2 regions of the Paenibacillus yanchengensis genome follow, and region 2 is predicted to be linked to the other one. Evidence: predicted binding sites of a transcription regulator. Region 2 holds the regulator's gene; the other holds the start of a gene.
The links. Region 2 encodes NrdR, which represses ribonucleotide reductase genes. Its sites were predicted from a motif close to AACACNATATATNGTGTT; they were not measured.

Region 1: ACFSTH_RS13830 (anaerobic ribonucleoside triphosphate reductase) is a predicted target of NrdR. The motif match lies at 5,701-5,718, and genes of this name have one in related genera.

What each region holds. Positions count from the first base shown of each region.
Region 1 covers NZ_JBHUMH010000053.1:527-8,589, reverse strand. The annotation lists gene ACFSTH_RS13865 (aldo/keto reductase) at 1-67, shown strand, start outside; gene ACFSTH_RS13860 (RNA polymerase sigma factor) at 202-687, shown strand; gene ACFSTH_RS13855 (anti-sigma factor family protein) at 684-1,289, shown strand; gene ACFSTH_RS13850 (DMT family transporter) at 1,404-1,775, shown strand; gene ACFSTH_RS13845 (DMT family transporter) at 1,796-2,110, shown strand; gene ACFSTH_RS13840 (YfbR-like 5'-deoxynucleotidase) at 2,278-2,943, opposite strand; gene nrdG (anaerobic ribonucleoside-triphosphate reductase activating protein) at 3,103-3,606, opposite strand; gene ACFSTH_RS13830 (anaerobic ribonucleoside triphosphate reductase) at 3,603-5,582, opposite strand; gene ACFSTH_RS13825 (polyprenyl synthetase family protein) at 5,859-8,063, shown strand, end outside.
Region 2 covers NZ_JBHUMH010000054.1:37,084-45,146, reverse strand. The annotation lists gene araA (L-arabinose isomerase) at 1-793, opposite strand, end outside; gene ACFSTH_RS14285 (ribulokinase) at 847-2,532, opposite strand; gene araD (L-ribulose-5-phosphate 4-epimerase) at 2,532-3,239, opposite strand; gene ACFSTH_RS14275 (ABC transporter ATP-binding protein) at 3,432-5,165, opposite strand; tRNA gene ACFSTH_RS14270 (tRNA-Ala) at 5,435-5,508, opposite strand; gene nrdR (transcriptional regulator NrdR) at 5,595-6,104, opposite strand; gene ACFSTH_RS14260 (small, acid-soluble spore protein, alpha/beta type) at 6,240-6,455, shown strand; gene ACFSTH_RS14255 (lytic transglycosylase domain-containing protein) at 6,538-7,104, opposite strand; gene coaE (dephospho-CoA kinase) at 7,101-7,697, opposite strand; gene ACFSTH_RS14245 (MntP/YtaF family protein) at 7,714-8,063, opposite strand, start outside.

The DNA of each region.
Region 1 (8,063 bases), on a different contig from region 2:
ATCTGACACAGAGAAGCAGTTTATTCAACAAGTAAGCAAAGCGAATAAATACGAATTACATAGGTAAAAGTGACAGCTACAGTCTTATTATACCTCGTCTTTTTTCACCGCATGTTGGTGACTGAAAAAAGACGAGGTTTTCTTTGTAACGAAACCGTCTTTTTTCGGATATATAAGTTGCAGATGGAAGGAGGGGAGAGTATGACGGAAGATTTTGATAGCCTATATCGGGAGCATGCAAGCGGTGTTTATAAATATTTACTAAGCCTTACTCGTAATGAACAGATAGCAGAAGAATTAACGGCAGAAACGTTTTATCGTGCAATGTATTCCTTAAAAAATTATAATGGCACATGCAAATTTTCAGTATGGTTATGTCAAATCGCTAAACATATATGGTACCAAGAGTTAGATAAAAAGAAAAAATATGATGGCAATCCGTTGACCGAGCATTTACATGCAACTTGTAAATCGCCAGAAGAACAAGCACTGTTCCGTTTTGACAAGATAGAACTATATCGTGCAATTAGGCAACTAAATACAGCAATGCGAGAAGTTGTCCATATGCGAATGACGGGTGAATTTTCTTTTGCAGAAATCGGTGAAGTAATGGGGGAAAGTGAGAACTGGGCAAGAGTTACCTTCTTTCGTGCGAAACAAAAATTACAGGAGGTTTTATTGTTATGAAATGTTATTTAGCAGAGGACTTATTACAAAACTACATAGATGGCTTACTGCGAAAAGAAACCGAAGAGGAATTGCAAGATCATCTACAACAATGCTCTAATTGCCAGCAGTTACATGCACAACTCATTGCTGCTCCACAAACGGTACTTGAAGTTAGTCAAAATAAGCAATCTTTAGGTTTATGGAAAAAATTCAAACGAAGAATGACAAGAAGAACCACTTATAGCATCATTATTATAACGGCTGTACTGTTAGTATGTGCTTATTTTTTTGCAATAGGAACACTGACTAAGTCGAAAAATTTTATTTATGAAGCAAAAGTAATAGGAGAGCTATGGCAAATTGATATGGACATCACTAATGGAATGTCGTTATTACCGTTGACGGAAACGTTGTATGGAGAGGAAAACGAATTTGGTTCTAAACCGATTATAGGACATATTATAAAACCAAAACAGTTAGTTCCGTCTCCACTTCTAGAAAGTGGAAATAGTGGATTTTTATTTGGCGTTTCGTTACACCATTTTGCTAATCCTGACTATAAAGTTATTGTTCGTTTGGCTGATCAAGATATTATATTTATGAAAGAAAATTTGGAATAAACGATACTATAATAACAGACATACGTCCAACAGTTGACAGAAATAGCGCACTACTTTATAATGAATGACAGTCAGTCGTAATTATGAATGACGTTCAGTCAAGGAGGTAGAGCGATGAATAAATCATGGATTTATGTCGTATTAACGTCGCTATGTGAGCTGTTATGGATATATGGATTTAACGTTGCATCCACGGGATGGCACTGGGCAATTATTATTGCGTTAATTGTAATTGACTTCTATTTTCTAGCGAAAGCTTGTGAAAACTTGCCTACTGGGACGGTCTACGCTATTTTTGCAGCGGCAGGTACGGTCGGGACAGCTTTAATGGATATATTTTTATTTGATGCTCCAATTAGCGGGTCTAAAATATTTTTTATTATCGTTATTGTTATAGGTGTCATTTCATTGCAACTCGCAGATAACCGAGAAGAAGCAGCCAAGAAAAAAGCTAATGTTGCCAAAGCACAATCAGTTATCAAATAAAAGCAAAGGAGGAATACATCATGGGTTGGTTGCTCGTTATTGTTGCAGCTATTATGGAGTTGATCGGGGTTATTGGATTAAATAAGTTTAATGAAAAGAAAAGTATTCCGAATGCGCTAATTTTTGCGAGCGGTTTTGGCATGGCATTTGTCTTGCTTTATGCATCCTTTAATTACTTACAAGTGAGTATTGCTTATGCGGTATGGATAGGGATTGGGACGGCAGCAGCTGTAATTGTAAATATGATCTTTTTTAATGAGTCAAAGAGTTTAGGAAGAATTATAAGTGTCATTATTATTATTATTGGTGTAAGTGGATTGAAGTTAGTATCTTAATGGCAAACATTAAAATAAGAGTTGGTAGAGAGTTTACCATCTCTTTTTGTTTTTCATTAATTAAAGTTGGAAACGTAGGTGCTTGGTATGAAAAAATAGGGAAACAATAAGGAAGAGAGTAACAAATGAAAGAGCAAGAGGGTTGATAAAAAGTTGAATCGTTCTTATTACTCGTTGGATGGCGTAGAAGGTTTAGCTTTAGAAGGGATAGAGAGTGCTTCTTCTGTAATCTGAGCGATATTAATCGGAGATTTGGAGCCTTCTTTGACCATGTCGGGTAATATTTCTGCTAAAAAGTAGTCTACACAGTGTAATGTAATCCCTTTGATTTTAACTAGTGCATCTCGGTACATTACAATAAATTCTTTTTCGGTATTTCCTCGTTGTAATTCTGTAAAAGCTTCATAAATTTGATCTAACTTGTCAGCAACTTCTAATATTTTTCCTTCGACGGAATTGTCTTTACCTTCTCGTAATTGTCTACGAAAAATGGTTTTGAACTGCTCTGGAATATGTTCGTCAATGAAATGAGCGACCATTCCTTCTTCGACTTGTTGCAGCATAGCTCGTAATTCAAGGGAGTAATGTTTGACCGGTGTTTTAATATCTCCGATAAAAATTTCACCATAATCATGACTGCTTGTAATTTCGTAAAGTTTTTTCCAATCAATCGTAGCTCCATTGCTTTCTTCAATGTCAGCTAAAGTTTTAGCATATTGAACTACTTTCCAAGAATGTGCGGAAACGCTGTGCTCTTGAAATTTGAACTTGCCGGGACACCGTATAATTCGTTCTAAGTCTGTTAGTGACTGAAAATAAGTGTGAATACCCATAGTAAAACTCCTTTCTTTTGTTTGTAATACCTCTATATCATAACCTCTGAATGTAATGGGCAGATTAATTGTAACGCAATGTTTTGTAATCATTTAAGCTGCATGCAAAAAATATTGGCGATTAGTCCAAATGTTGACCGTAAAAAAGCCAGCCACCACCTAAAAGAAAGGTTCGGGCTGACCGCTTTGTAAACTTTGCTCTACATCGATAATTCGCTGGTTCGAAGAACCTCGATATACTAATGTTAAATCACGTTTTGCTTCAACAAATTTACCGTCAATGATAACGTCACATAACTGTAATAGCTGATACTTACTATCGGCTGGATCGGCGATTAATTGTTCGAAAGTAAAGCCAGTATAGCTCCATACATCGAGATGAGATAGCTTGGATTTTAAGGTTTTTACAAAAGGAACGACATCTACAGCCGAAAAAAAAGGATCACCACCGCATAATGTTACACCTTGTAGTAGCGGGTTGCTACTAATATCAGTTAATATTTCTCTTTGTTTTTTTTCATCAAAAGGTTCGCCCGCTTTGAAAGACCATGTATGTTTGCTGAAGCAGCCTTGGCAGGCATGTATACAGCCGCTAATGAAAATGACCGCTCGCAATCCAGGTCCTTCATTGATGCTTTCTGGATAATAACCGCAAATATTCATAAATGTTTGAGCCGATCTCTTACTTCCGCTACTTTGGCAGCGTTGAACCGAGTCATATAATCGCCTGTGAGATAACCAGTTACTCGCCGCAACCGACGAAATGGCTGTTCTTCGTCGCTAATTCCACAGGTGGGACAAGTTTCTCCAATCATTCCTTCATAACCGCAAGCGGGGCAGCGATCAATCGGATGATTTACGCTAAAGTAGCTTATTTGTTGCTCTAATGCATATTGAACAATACGTTGAAAAGCGACAGTGTTGTTTCGTGCATTGCCATCTAGTTCAATATAAGATATTGCGCCAGCATTACATAAAGCATGAAAAGGTGCTTCTAACTGTATTTTTTTGGCGGCACTAACCGAATAATAGACAGGAACATGGAAAGAATTCGTATAGTATTCTCGATCAGTAACACCTTGTATCAAACCATAAGTAGCGCGATCTATTTTCGTAAATTTACCACTTAATCCTTCTGCTGGAGTAGCAAATAACGTAATATTCAGTTGATGTTCTTCGCTTCTCATATTGCAGTAATGACGCATATAACTAACGAGCTCTAAAGCTTTGTTATATACAAATTCATCTTCCGCATGATGTTTGCCAAACAGAGCTTTCATACATTCAGCGATACCTATAAAGCCTAGTGATATGCTACCATGTCGTAATAGCTGCTCTACTGGCTCATTGGGAGCGAGTTCTGCACCACCCTCCCATACATCTTCTCGCATCATAAAGTCTGATGCTTTGGCGGGCTGGATAGCTTGTAATTGATAGCGATGCAGCAAGCCTTGCAATGCTATATCTAAATATTTGTTCAAAGCAATATAAAATCCAGCTTCATCACATTCGGAGCGGTTATTCGTATAAATACCATATTCGATCCCTAATTTTACTAAATTAATTGTATTAAAAGATAAATTACCTTTGCCGGATAAATGATTACATCCGAATCGATCACCAACTAATCTAGTGCGACAGCCCATCGTAGCAAATTCCGTATCTGGTTGCCCTTCGATATAGTATTCGGCATTAAATGGTGCATCGATATTAGCAAAGTTAGGATAGAGACGTTTCGAAGCACATTCAATGCTTTTCAAAAAGAGATGATAGTTAGGTTCACCTGGTTGTTGGTTAATCCCTTGCTTACATTTAAAAATTTGAATCGGAAAAACAGGTGTTTCTCCATTACCAAGCCCTTTGATCGTTGCATTCAACAATGCATCAATGACGAGCTGCCCTTCAGGCGATGTACATGTTCCATAGTTAATACTAGTGAAAGGAATTTGACCGCCAGCACGTGAAGACATGGTATTTAAGTTATGAATAAGCGCTTCAGCAGCTTGATTCGTTTCTTCAACTGTCCATTCATAAGCTATCGCATAACTAAGCGGATAACGATCGGCTAACGCATTATTGGAGAACATTATCGGTAACTCTTCCTGCTCATGAGCTTCTAATGAACCATCACTCATAATGGCAATTTTTGCTTGTTCTTTGCATATTTTTTTTGCTTTGATAAAATGTTTTTGGAATGACTTATTAATGTATGGTGCTAAATCCCAATCTAACTTATTCGCGGAAACACCACCAAATTGTGCATTCTGTTGTGATTGAAAAATAATGGCTGTTAACGACATTGCTGTCGTAATCGAGTTTGGTGGGCGAACACTACCATTTCCTGTATTAAATCCTCTAGCTAACAATTTATCAAAAGGAATGAAAATACAATTTGTTGTGCCTAGTACGTATTGATCGAGATCATGGACATAGACATAGTTATGCTCGATTGCTTGTACAAGCTCGGATGGCATCACCGTATGTTTAGCGTACCATTTTGCAAATTCACTGCCTAGTTTACTCATTTTTCCAGAAAAACTTTCGCCATTCATATTGGCATTTTCACGAGTAATATCTTCATCTTGTACATCAATAATAGTTTGAGCTAACTGTACAAACTCTTTAAATGGTAAGGACATGGGAGCACCTCTTTAATTATTTTTGATTATGTAGTCATTAAATTAATGGATAAATTCCATCGTTATATCGGAAGTGAGAATCAATATATAGTTATAATTTGATGATAAACGATAATGCGACACAAGTTCTAGTGTTTTTTGATAAATACACAGAAAAGGCAAACATTGCTGTATATTTGTTGAAATATCGTCGCAAAGTTGTCATTAACAAATCTATTATGCAACTTGCATTCTATAAGTTCGTATAATATAGAAAATTGAATATGAGGTATGGGAATGATGAGTGAACCATTTTTAATAGATGATGTAAAAAGTTATAGGAATGCCGAGCAGGAAGCAGCCCAATATTTTACCACTTTACATTCGTTGCTAGAAAATAATACGTATATGGAACAATTAGTAGTGGATTTTAAGCAATGGGAAAAAGATAATAGACGACAGCAATCGTGGTATTATCGTTGGTTTAAGTTGGATTATCGCAATGTGCCTGGTGTATCCTCTAATCATTATTTGCACACATTGGAGAAGCAAGGGAAATTAGATGATTATTTGGAACGAAGTATTGCTTATTTATATATGAGGGATTTGGGCAAAAATATGGATGCTGCGGCGACTTGGACAAGTGTACAGCGAATGGCTAGCCGCTTGAAGACTAGGTTGATAAAGCAAGAGAAGAACCAGCAGCACGATGAAATGGAATGGTTAAGTACGGATGGATTTTTTCGCTGGGCTCAACGACATCAGATTACGGAAACGGCTATTTGGTTAATGGAACGATTGCATCAAGTAGCTGTTCATATTCCGGAAGGAATGGATGCTGGGCACGCACAACGAAAATTAATAAAAATAATTATTGGTGTTGTGATGCATGCACTAGAAGATATGGAAGAACAGATTGATCCGGTAGTGAAAGCAGAGCGACTAGATGAAGCATTTCGACTGGGCTATTGCTACGGTATAACGTATCCGTTTATTGACGATTTGTTAGATGCACCATCTTTTTCCCTAGAGGAGAAACAGCTCTATTCGAATATGATTCGCCAAACATTACTTACTGGTATCGTTCCACAGCAACAAACGTGGGCTGGAGCGCATCAAACGTTTATTTTATATGTGCAAGAAGAACTACAGCAAGCATTTCTATATATTCAACAGCACTTACCTCCAGAGAAACAGCAGCAATTTTTTGAACAAGCTTATGTTTTTTTTCATGCGCAAGAACAAGATCGTGCCAAGTCATTATCGGTGCAGCATTATACGAATGAAGCGTTATATTATCCGGTTATTATTAAGTCATCATCATCTCGTTTAATTGCTCGGGCAGTCGTTCATAGTGAGGAAGATGAGGGGTTTACTGCCCGTACGTTTTATTATGGTATTTATAACCAGTTGGCTGATGATTTTGCAGATTTTATGGACGACCATAAACAAGGATCGGTTACGCCATACACGTACTATTTAACCTATAAAGATAAACGGGCCGATATTATAAATCCATTCGAATTGTATTGGACAGTTATTCATTATTTGACGCACGTTGTATATCAACAGAATGAACAAGTGTGCACTTTAATTTTGAATCGAGCGATAAATGGATTGCAGCGTTGTAGACAGCGGTTAGGGGACAGCGCCTATGAGCAATTGATGGATACGTTGACTGCGAATAACACTGTATTGAAGTATTGGTTAAACCGACTGGTAAAGCGTGTGACCAATGTTAATTTTTTGGACAAATGGTTTCGAGATCAATATATGGAGCAATTTCATCGGATGAAGCGAGTGGAACTAGCATTTCGTGAAAAGATGGAGCAAGCCCGGGCTCATATTAACGATACGCTTCCAGTTACAAAGTCGCATGGAACAGGAGAGACGCAACTATTGTTGGCTGATGCTGCTAACTATAGTTTGGAAAGTGGCGGCAAACGATTGCGCCCATTATTGACTTGGGTAGTAGGAGTAGAATATTATCAACTGCAAACGACAGATATTACTCCACTATTAAAGTCACTCGAATATATGCATACAGCATCGTTAGTATTTGATGATTTGCCAACACAAGATAATGCAGAGCAGCGGCGGGGGAAAAAGACGTTACACATACTACACAATAGTGCGATTGCTGAATTGACTGGTTTATTTCTTGTCCAAAAAGCAATTCAAGCACAAACGTCATTGCGGAAGGCGAATGTATTTGCAGCCGAAGACATTGTAGCACTTATTGAATATTCAGCACAGAAAGCGGAAGATTTGTGTATAGGGCAAGTGATGGATTTGCAGGCGAAAGGAAAGCAACTTACTAGCGAGCAGCTGGATGAAATTTGTTACTACAAAACAGGTGCTGCCTTCGAAGCGGCTATCGTTATGCCGGCGATATTAGCAAAAGCAAGTGAACAAGAGATAGCGACGTGGAAACAATTTGCCTATCATGCTGGTATTGCCTTTCAAATAAAAGATGATTTGTTGGATCGAGAAGGAGAAGCG
Region 2 (8,063 bases):
CAAGAAAAGCTTTTAACGCAATTTCAATTTTCGCTTGGTAAGCTATCGCTGCATAGACAGCTGGATCGGACTTATTAGGTATATCATATTGTTGTTCATATTGTTTCATAAGCTCCGTTACTTCTGCTTCACTCACTTGATTCATCCGAGTAACTAGCTCACCAATCCCATATCCATTAACGGTCCAGCCAAGCTTAATTTGTGCTTCTATTTTATCGCCATCAGTTACAGCTACTTCTCGCATATTATCACCAAAACGAGCAACTTTTAGAGAACGTGCTTCCATCGCCGCAATAGCTGTTCTCATCCAGCCGCCAATTTGCGCTATCACTTCTTCATCCTGCCAATGACCAACTACTATTTTGCGTGCTTGTCTTAGCCTTGTTTGCATATAACCATATTCACGGTCACCGTGAGCCGATTGATTCAAGTTCATAAAGTCCATATCAATAGAACCCCATGGAATATCACGATTATATTGCGTTGCAAAGTGAAGCAATGGTTTTTGCAATCGAATAAGACCAGCAATCCACATTTTCGCCGGTGAGAATGTATGCATCCATGTAATAATTCCGGCACAACGCTCATCATTGTTTGCTTCACTTATTACTTTCTCTATTTCTGATGATGATTTCACCACTGGTTTACAAACGACTTCACTTTCTAATAACGATGATTCATTCAAAAACTTCATCATTGTCGTAGCATGTTCATATACTTGATCGATTGTTTCTGAACCGTACAAATGCTGTGCTCCAACGATAAACCAAAATTGACTATTTCTTTTCATCATTATTCCTCTTCTCTGTCTATTTAATTAAAATATTATGGCGTACATTCACTTGTTTAAATGGATGTTTTACTTGTTGCTTCTATTTTTAGTTTTTTCAGCTTTTTCATTACATCATTACCGCCACGACCAAAGTAATCATGTAATGCCTTGTATTGTGCATACAATTCATCGTATACCGCCACATTTTCAGCAATAGGTTTAAATGTTTGCTCTCGAACAGATGCCATGTTTTTCGCTGCTGTTACGATAGAATCATAGCCACCCGCTGCTTCGCCAGCTGCTACTGCTGCAAACATTGCCGCACCAACGGCAGGCGTATGTTTACTTGCTGCAACTTTGATTTCCATATTAGTAACATCTGCATATATTTGCATCAACAATTGATTCTTTTGTGGCAATCCACCACATGCATACAACGTATCTACCGACAATCCATTTTTTTGGAACGCTTCGATAATTGTTCTTGTGCCAAACGCTGTCGCTTCTAGTAAAGCTCGATACTGTTCTTCCGGTTTCGTTAACAGCGTCATTCCTAGCATAACACCTGTTAAGTCAGTGTCTACTAAAACAGAACGGTTGCCATTCCACCAATCTAGTGCAACTAATCCGCTTTCGCCTGGTGCTAAAGCAGTCGCTTGTTGCTCCAACCATTCATGTATGTTCATATCTGCTTGTTGTGCAGCTTCATAACTATGCGCTGGCGTCGCTTCCGTTACGAACCATTCAAAGATATCTCCAACAGCAGATTGTCCAGCTTCATAGCCATACAAGCCAGGAATAATGCCATCTTCTACCACTCCGCACATACCTTCTACTTCTTTTTCTTCTGTACCAAGTAACATATGACAAATCGATGTTCCCATTGCCATTACTAATTTTCCTGGTGTCACTACTCCGACCGCTGGAACGGCTGCATGCGCATCAACGTTACCTGCTGCAATAGCAATGCCTTCTGGTAGTCCTGTCATCTCTGCAAACTTGCGGGATAAGCCGCCCACTCTAGTACCTAGCGGAACGATTTCACCACGCAGCTTCGTTGACGTTACATGTTCCAGGCGGGGGTCCAATGCTTTAAAAAATTGCTCACTCGGATAGCCATCTTGTTTATGCCAAATCGCTTTGTAGCCAGCAGTACAACTATTTCGTTTAATGACACCGGATAATTGCCCGATAACCCAATCTGTTGCTTCAACAAATTGATCCGTTACTTCATATATCTCTGGAGCTTCATTCAATATTTGCCAGACTTTTGCCATCATCCACTCCGATGATATTTTCCCGCCATAACGTTGTAACCATCGTTCTCCACGCTGCTCTGCCAATTCATTAATTCGGTTAGCTTCTTCTTGCGCTGCATGATGTTTCCATAATTTCACCCAACTATGCGGGTTTGCTTCATATTCCTTTAACAGACAGAGTGGCTCATTGTCTTCATTAATCGGCAGCATCGTACAAGCTGTAAAATCTATTCCAATTCCGATCACTTGCTGCGGATCTATGTTAGCTGCTGTCATAACAGCTGGAACTGAAGTACGAATCACTTCTATATAATCTAACGGATGCTGTAATGCCCAATCTGGTGGTAATGGTATATCGCAAGTAGGAATTTTACTGTCCATTACATGATGAGCATATGGCGTCACGTGATCGGCTATTTCTGCACCGTTATCCAAATCAACGATTACCGCTCGTCCCGATTGTGTTCCATAATCAATGCCAATGGCATATTTCTTCGTCATTAATGACTCTCCTCCTGACCATAATAAGCGTTTACACCATGTTTACGTAAAAAATGACGATCTAACAATACAGATTGCATTTCTCGAATATTTGGATTGATCATAAAGGTGCGAGTTGCCATTTTTGCTACTTCTTCCAAAACGACAGCGTTATGAACAGCTTCATCTACATCTTTTCCCCAAGCAAATGGAGCATGGCTATGCACTAATACACCCGGTGTTTGCAAAGGATCCCGGTTATCAAAAGTTTCAATAATAACGTTCCCAGTTTCTTCCTCATAAGCGCCGTTAATTTCTTGCTCCGTCATTGCTCTCGTGCATGGAATTTCTCCATAAAAATAATCAGCGTGGGTCGTCCCTAACGCCGGCAAACTTTTCGCCGCTTGCGCCCAGCTTGTTGCCCAAGGAGAATGCGTATGCACAATCCCACCTACACCTGGAAATGCGCGATATAATGCGACATGAGTAGGTGTATCTGATGATGGTTTGTAACTACCTTCTATAATGTTACCCTGTAGATCTACAACAACCATATTATCTTTCGTTAGCTGATCATAGGTCACTCCACTAGGTTTAATAACAACATAACCTGATTCTCGGTCAATAGCACTGACATTACCCCATGTAAACGTCACTAACTTATACTTAGGCAACGCCAAATTAGCTTCCAATACCGATTCCTTCAAACGATTGATTGTACTGTTCACTAATCAAGTCACTCCTTTACCACATTAATTGTACGAATGTTTCTAACACTATTATAATGTTGTACGTACAATTAATCTAGCGTTTTTTTCAAATTTAATATTTGTCCATAAAAACGAAGGATGACAGAAAAAAACTCTCCGCCATCCTCCCTACTTTATGGAACTATTGTACAACGATCTTTTTCGGTTCACCTATTCCTTAAGTTCCATTACCACTGGTTTTCGCTTGTCTGTAACATCGTTATCCCACAACTGTTGGAAATAAATGTTGCTATGCAGTAGCTGCTTAAAACTTCCTTCACCAACCATTACGCCATTTTTGACTAACAAAATATGATCTACATGCTCCAAAAAATGTAACTGATGTGTAATGATAACTATTGTTTTGTCAGAAAGCAGACTCGTTAAGCTATTCATTACATTCTGCTCTGTATAATGGTCTAATGCTGAAAACGGCTCATCTAATATAACAAAACTTCTTTGCTGCGCAATAATTCTGGCGAAAGCTAATCGCTGTCTCTCTCCCCCAGATAATTTCATTCCTCTTTCTCCAACCATAGTATTTAATCGATCGGGAAAGTTCCAAACTGTTTCCTTCAAATGTACGTCATCCAATATTTCATAAATTTGCTCATCTGTCATTTGCTCATCAAAAACAATGTTTTCCCTTATCGTCGTATCAAATATTGGTGCTTCTTGCGACACATAAGATATATGATTATACAAACTGTTTAATTTTACTTCGTCGATATTAACACCATCCAATAAGATGTGCCCAGAGCTTTTTTTGAGCAGTCCTAATATTAATTTAATGATGGTAGACTTTCCACTACCACTCAAACCTACAATAGCTACTGTACTCCCTTGTTTAATCGAAAAAGTCATATTGTGCAATAATTTAAAATTCCCATAGGCAAAAGAAACATGTTGAAATTCTACATTTCCTCGAAACGCTACGATTTCTGTTCCTTGTTCTAAGTTGATATCTTCTGGAGCATTCAAAAAATTTTCAAAGCGGTTATAGGTCACTCTGTCTAATTTGTATTCCACAAATAAAACATTAAATATCGCAATAGGAGTATAGACTTGATCAATTAACAAAAGTAATGCAAGGATAACACCAATAGAAGATTCATCTGATATGACACTTTTAACTCCATACGCTAACACAACTATTTTAATGACAATAACAAATAAAGCAAAAATCGAGAAAAACGATTCATGAATCATTTTTATTTGTACATTTTTCTTAACTACTTCATCAGCTGTAATACGCAATCGGCTTATCTCCTGCACATATCGCTTATTTAAGCGAAAGACAACCAGCTCCATAAAACCACGAATCGAGTATTTAGACATGTTTTCTTGTTTTTCAAGTAAAGATGTTTTTATCCGATACATTACTCGCAAAAGGGCATAACTCATTATAAATATAATAATATAACCAGCTAAAATAATTATCATAACTTCTCTATTATAAAAACTTAAAAATAATAAACTAAAAATAACAGTCGGTAATAGATCGTGTAATATCTGTAAGTAAAAAGAATGAATCATATTTCTACCGGCAGCGGCTCCATTTTCAATTACTTTGATCATTTCTCCTGTACCTATGTTTTGGTAAGCAGCATAATCAATTTTTGAAACTTTAGACAATGCCATAATTTTTAACTTTTCAAAAATACTGTGTGATAAATAAGTATGAGGGTACTCCAATATATAATGTGTAATGGCAGCAATAATAAGTATTGCACCATAAAGAGTAATCTCCGGCACTAGCTCGGTGTAGTGTTTGGCTGTAACTACACGATCAACTACTACTTGTAACGACCAAATTCCGATAGTGGAAAAAAATTGCGCCACAAAACCAAGGAAAATATATAATAATATAGACCATCGAAATGCTACTAAACATTTTTTCAACATAAAAAAACCTCCAAAAAGAAGTAAATTAGAATAACAATGTCACCCAATATCGTTCGTTGTTTTCGTTTTCATCTGATCAAAAGGCAGACTTCCCCCTTGATAGCCAGTACGCGTTTTTTCTGGCCCGAAAACTAATTACTTCGAATGATTCGGATTGACATCCATTCCACCTCGTTTTTAGAAGATAGCAAAATTATAATATAGTTACTACTTTTTAACAACAAAAAAAGGACAGCATATCTGCCGTCCTTCAGTAAGTTACAATATATTGGTGGAGCTACGCGGAATCGAACCGCGGACTGATCACTGCCAGTGACCTATTTTCCCCCTAAACTATAGCCCCTCTTAGTAATTTTCACAACTTTTACTGTACCACAATTTTACATGAATAGTCAATGATATCCTAGTTTTATCGCTAAAGTAACACTGCTAATCGTTACATTTTTCGTCCAACATATTCTTTTTATCTTTCACATCTTTCAATTGATGCCCTGATAAAATACTACTTAATTCGCTCATAAACATATCTATATCTTTAAACTGACGATATACTGAAGCAAATCGTACGTATGCCACTTCATCTAACGGATATAGTTCGTTCATAACTACATTTCCAATGTGGCTACTTTCTACTTCGCCTTGTGCAGTTGTTCTAATTTCTTTCTCTACTTCTGATACAATCACTTCTAATTGCTCTAATGAAACAGGACGCTTTTCACATGCTCTAATTAATCCTCGTAAAATTTTATCGCGACTAAATTCTTCACGACTACCATCTTTTTTAATTACTATTAAAGGGGTTTCTTCCACCATTTCAAATGTGGTAAACCGACGACTACATTGCTCACATTCGCGGCGGCGTCTAATCGATTTGTTTTCATTAGCTGGTCTGGAGTCCAATACTTTTGTACCTGAGTAATCACAATACGGACATTTCATAGCTCGATTTCGCCTCCATCATTTATTAAAATTTAAGTCAAAACAATTGAATAAAAAAATTACCAATTTTTACATGAATGAAGTTTGTAATATCGCACATAATACAGTTACCAACCCGCGAGGAGGTGAACATAAATGAACAATTCACGTAGCAGCAATCAATTGCTTGTACCTCAAGCTACTGCAGCACTAGATCAAATGAAATATGAAGTAGCTCAAGAATTAGGAATTGCTATTCCTCAAGACGGTTACTACGGTAACATGGCTACTAAAGACACAGGTTCAATCGGTGGTTCGATTACTCGTCGTCTAGTGCAAATCGCACAACAATCTCTAGCTGGTCGTCAATAATTATTGTATTATAACGCCAATACAAGTGAAGCCTTGAAGTATTCGTCCTGAAGTGACCTACTTCAAGGCTTTTCTTCACTTATTAAAATATAGGATATGTCTTCTTATACTTATTATAATAGTATTGTACTTTTTGTACATAGTGACGTGTTTCCCCAAATGGAATATTTTTGACCGTTTCTTCTAAGCCATCCCATGTTCCATTTTTTAGCCATTTTCGCACATTGCCAGGGCCTGCATTATAAGCAGCAATAGCTGCTATTTGATTATTATTAAATTGCTGAAATAAAGAGTGCAAATACCAACTACCAATTTCCACACTTGCATCAACATCTTCCAAAAGATGACCGTCATCCACTTTTTCGAATCCTGCTTTATCCATTACCCAATTCGCCGTTTCTGGCATTAGTTGCATTAAACCAAGTGCACCTTTTCGTGATTCTCTACCCGTTTGAAAATTGGATTCCGCCCGAATAATAGCGGCTATTAACTGTGGCTCGAGATCGTATTTTTCGGCATTATTTCGAATAACTTCTTTATATTGAATAGGATATAATAACGTTCCTATTATTTTCGAATTTGCAAATAATATGATACATATGACAAGCAACAAAATAAAATAAAATCGTTTTTTCACTCGAATCTTCATAACAATACCCGACTATTCCAAAACTTTTCTACTTGTTCGTATGTAGCTGGCACTGTGCCACTATTATCAATTACCCAGGTGGCTCGCTGTCTTTTTTGTTCAATATCCATTTGCAGCGCTATTCGTCGCTTTGCTTCGACTTCTGTCATCCCATTCCGTTCCATTAATCGAATCAGCTGGATACTGCTTGGTACGTAAACAACTAGCACTTCTTTATAATAATCCTCTTGCTTTGTTTCATACAATAAAGGGATATCAGCGACAATCAATCGCGAATCGGAATGTTGTTGCATATGCTCTATTTTACGATGCATTTCTTCTCGAATTGCTGGATGAGTAATTGCTTCTAACTGCTGTAGCTTGCTTTTGTCAGAAAACACAATACTACCGAGTTTAACCCGATCTAACTGACCATCCGATTGCAATATAGCTTGTCCAAATAATGAGGCAATTGCCTCTAGCGCTGGTTTGCCAGGCTCTACCACCTCTCGAGCAATTTGATCTGCATCTACTACTGCAGCCCCTAACTGCTTTAACATTGTAGCAACTGTCGATTTACCAGTCGCTATTCCTCCAGTCAATCCGATGATCAACGATCGTCACCTCCCATCATAATAAACGAACAATTCCAATGACAACTAATAATATTCCTGGCAATATAGCTATCCATTTCAATTGGCGTCTCCCAACCATATGTAGCCCTGCTTGTAGACCACCAAAAAGTAACAAGGCACTGCAAATAGCAATCGTAAAAGCTGTAACTAACGACGGCAGTCCAAGCATTGCTGCACCGATACCTGCGCCAAGTGCATCAAGAGATAATGCTGTACCTAACATAATCGCTTCTTTCGCTGATATATTACCGGAACGGTCTACATCTGCCGCTTGCGGTGTACGCAATATTTGTATAACAAGCCCTAGTCGCTTCATCTCGAGCGTTAATACTTGTTTCGAATTCG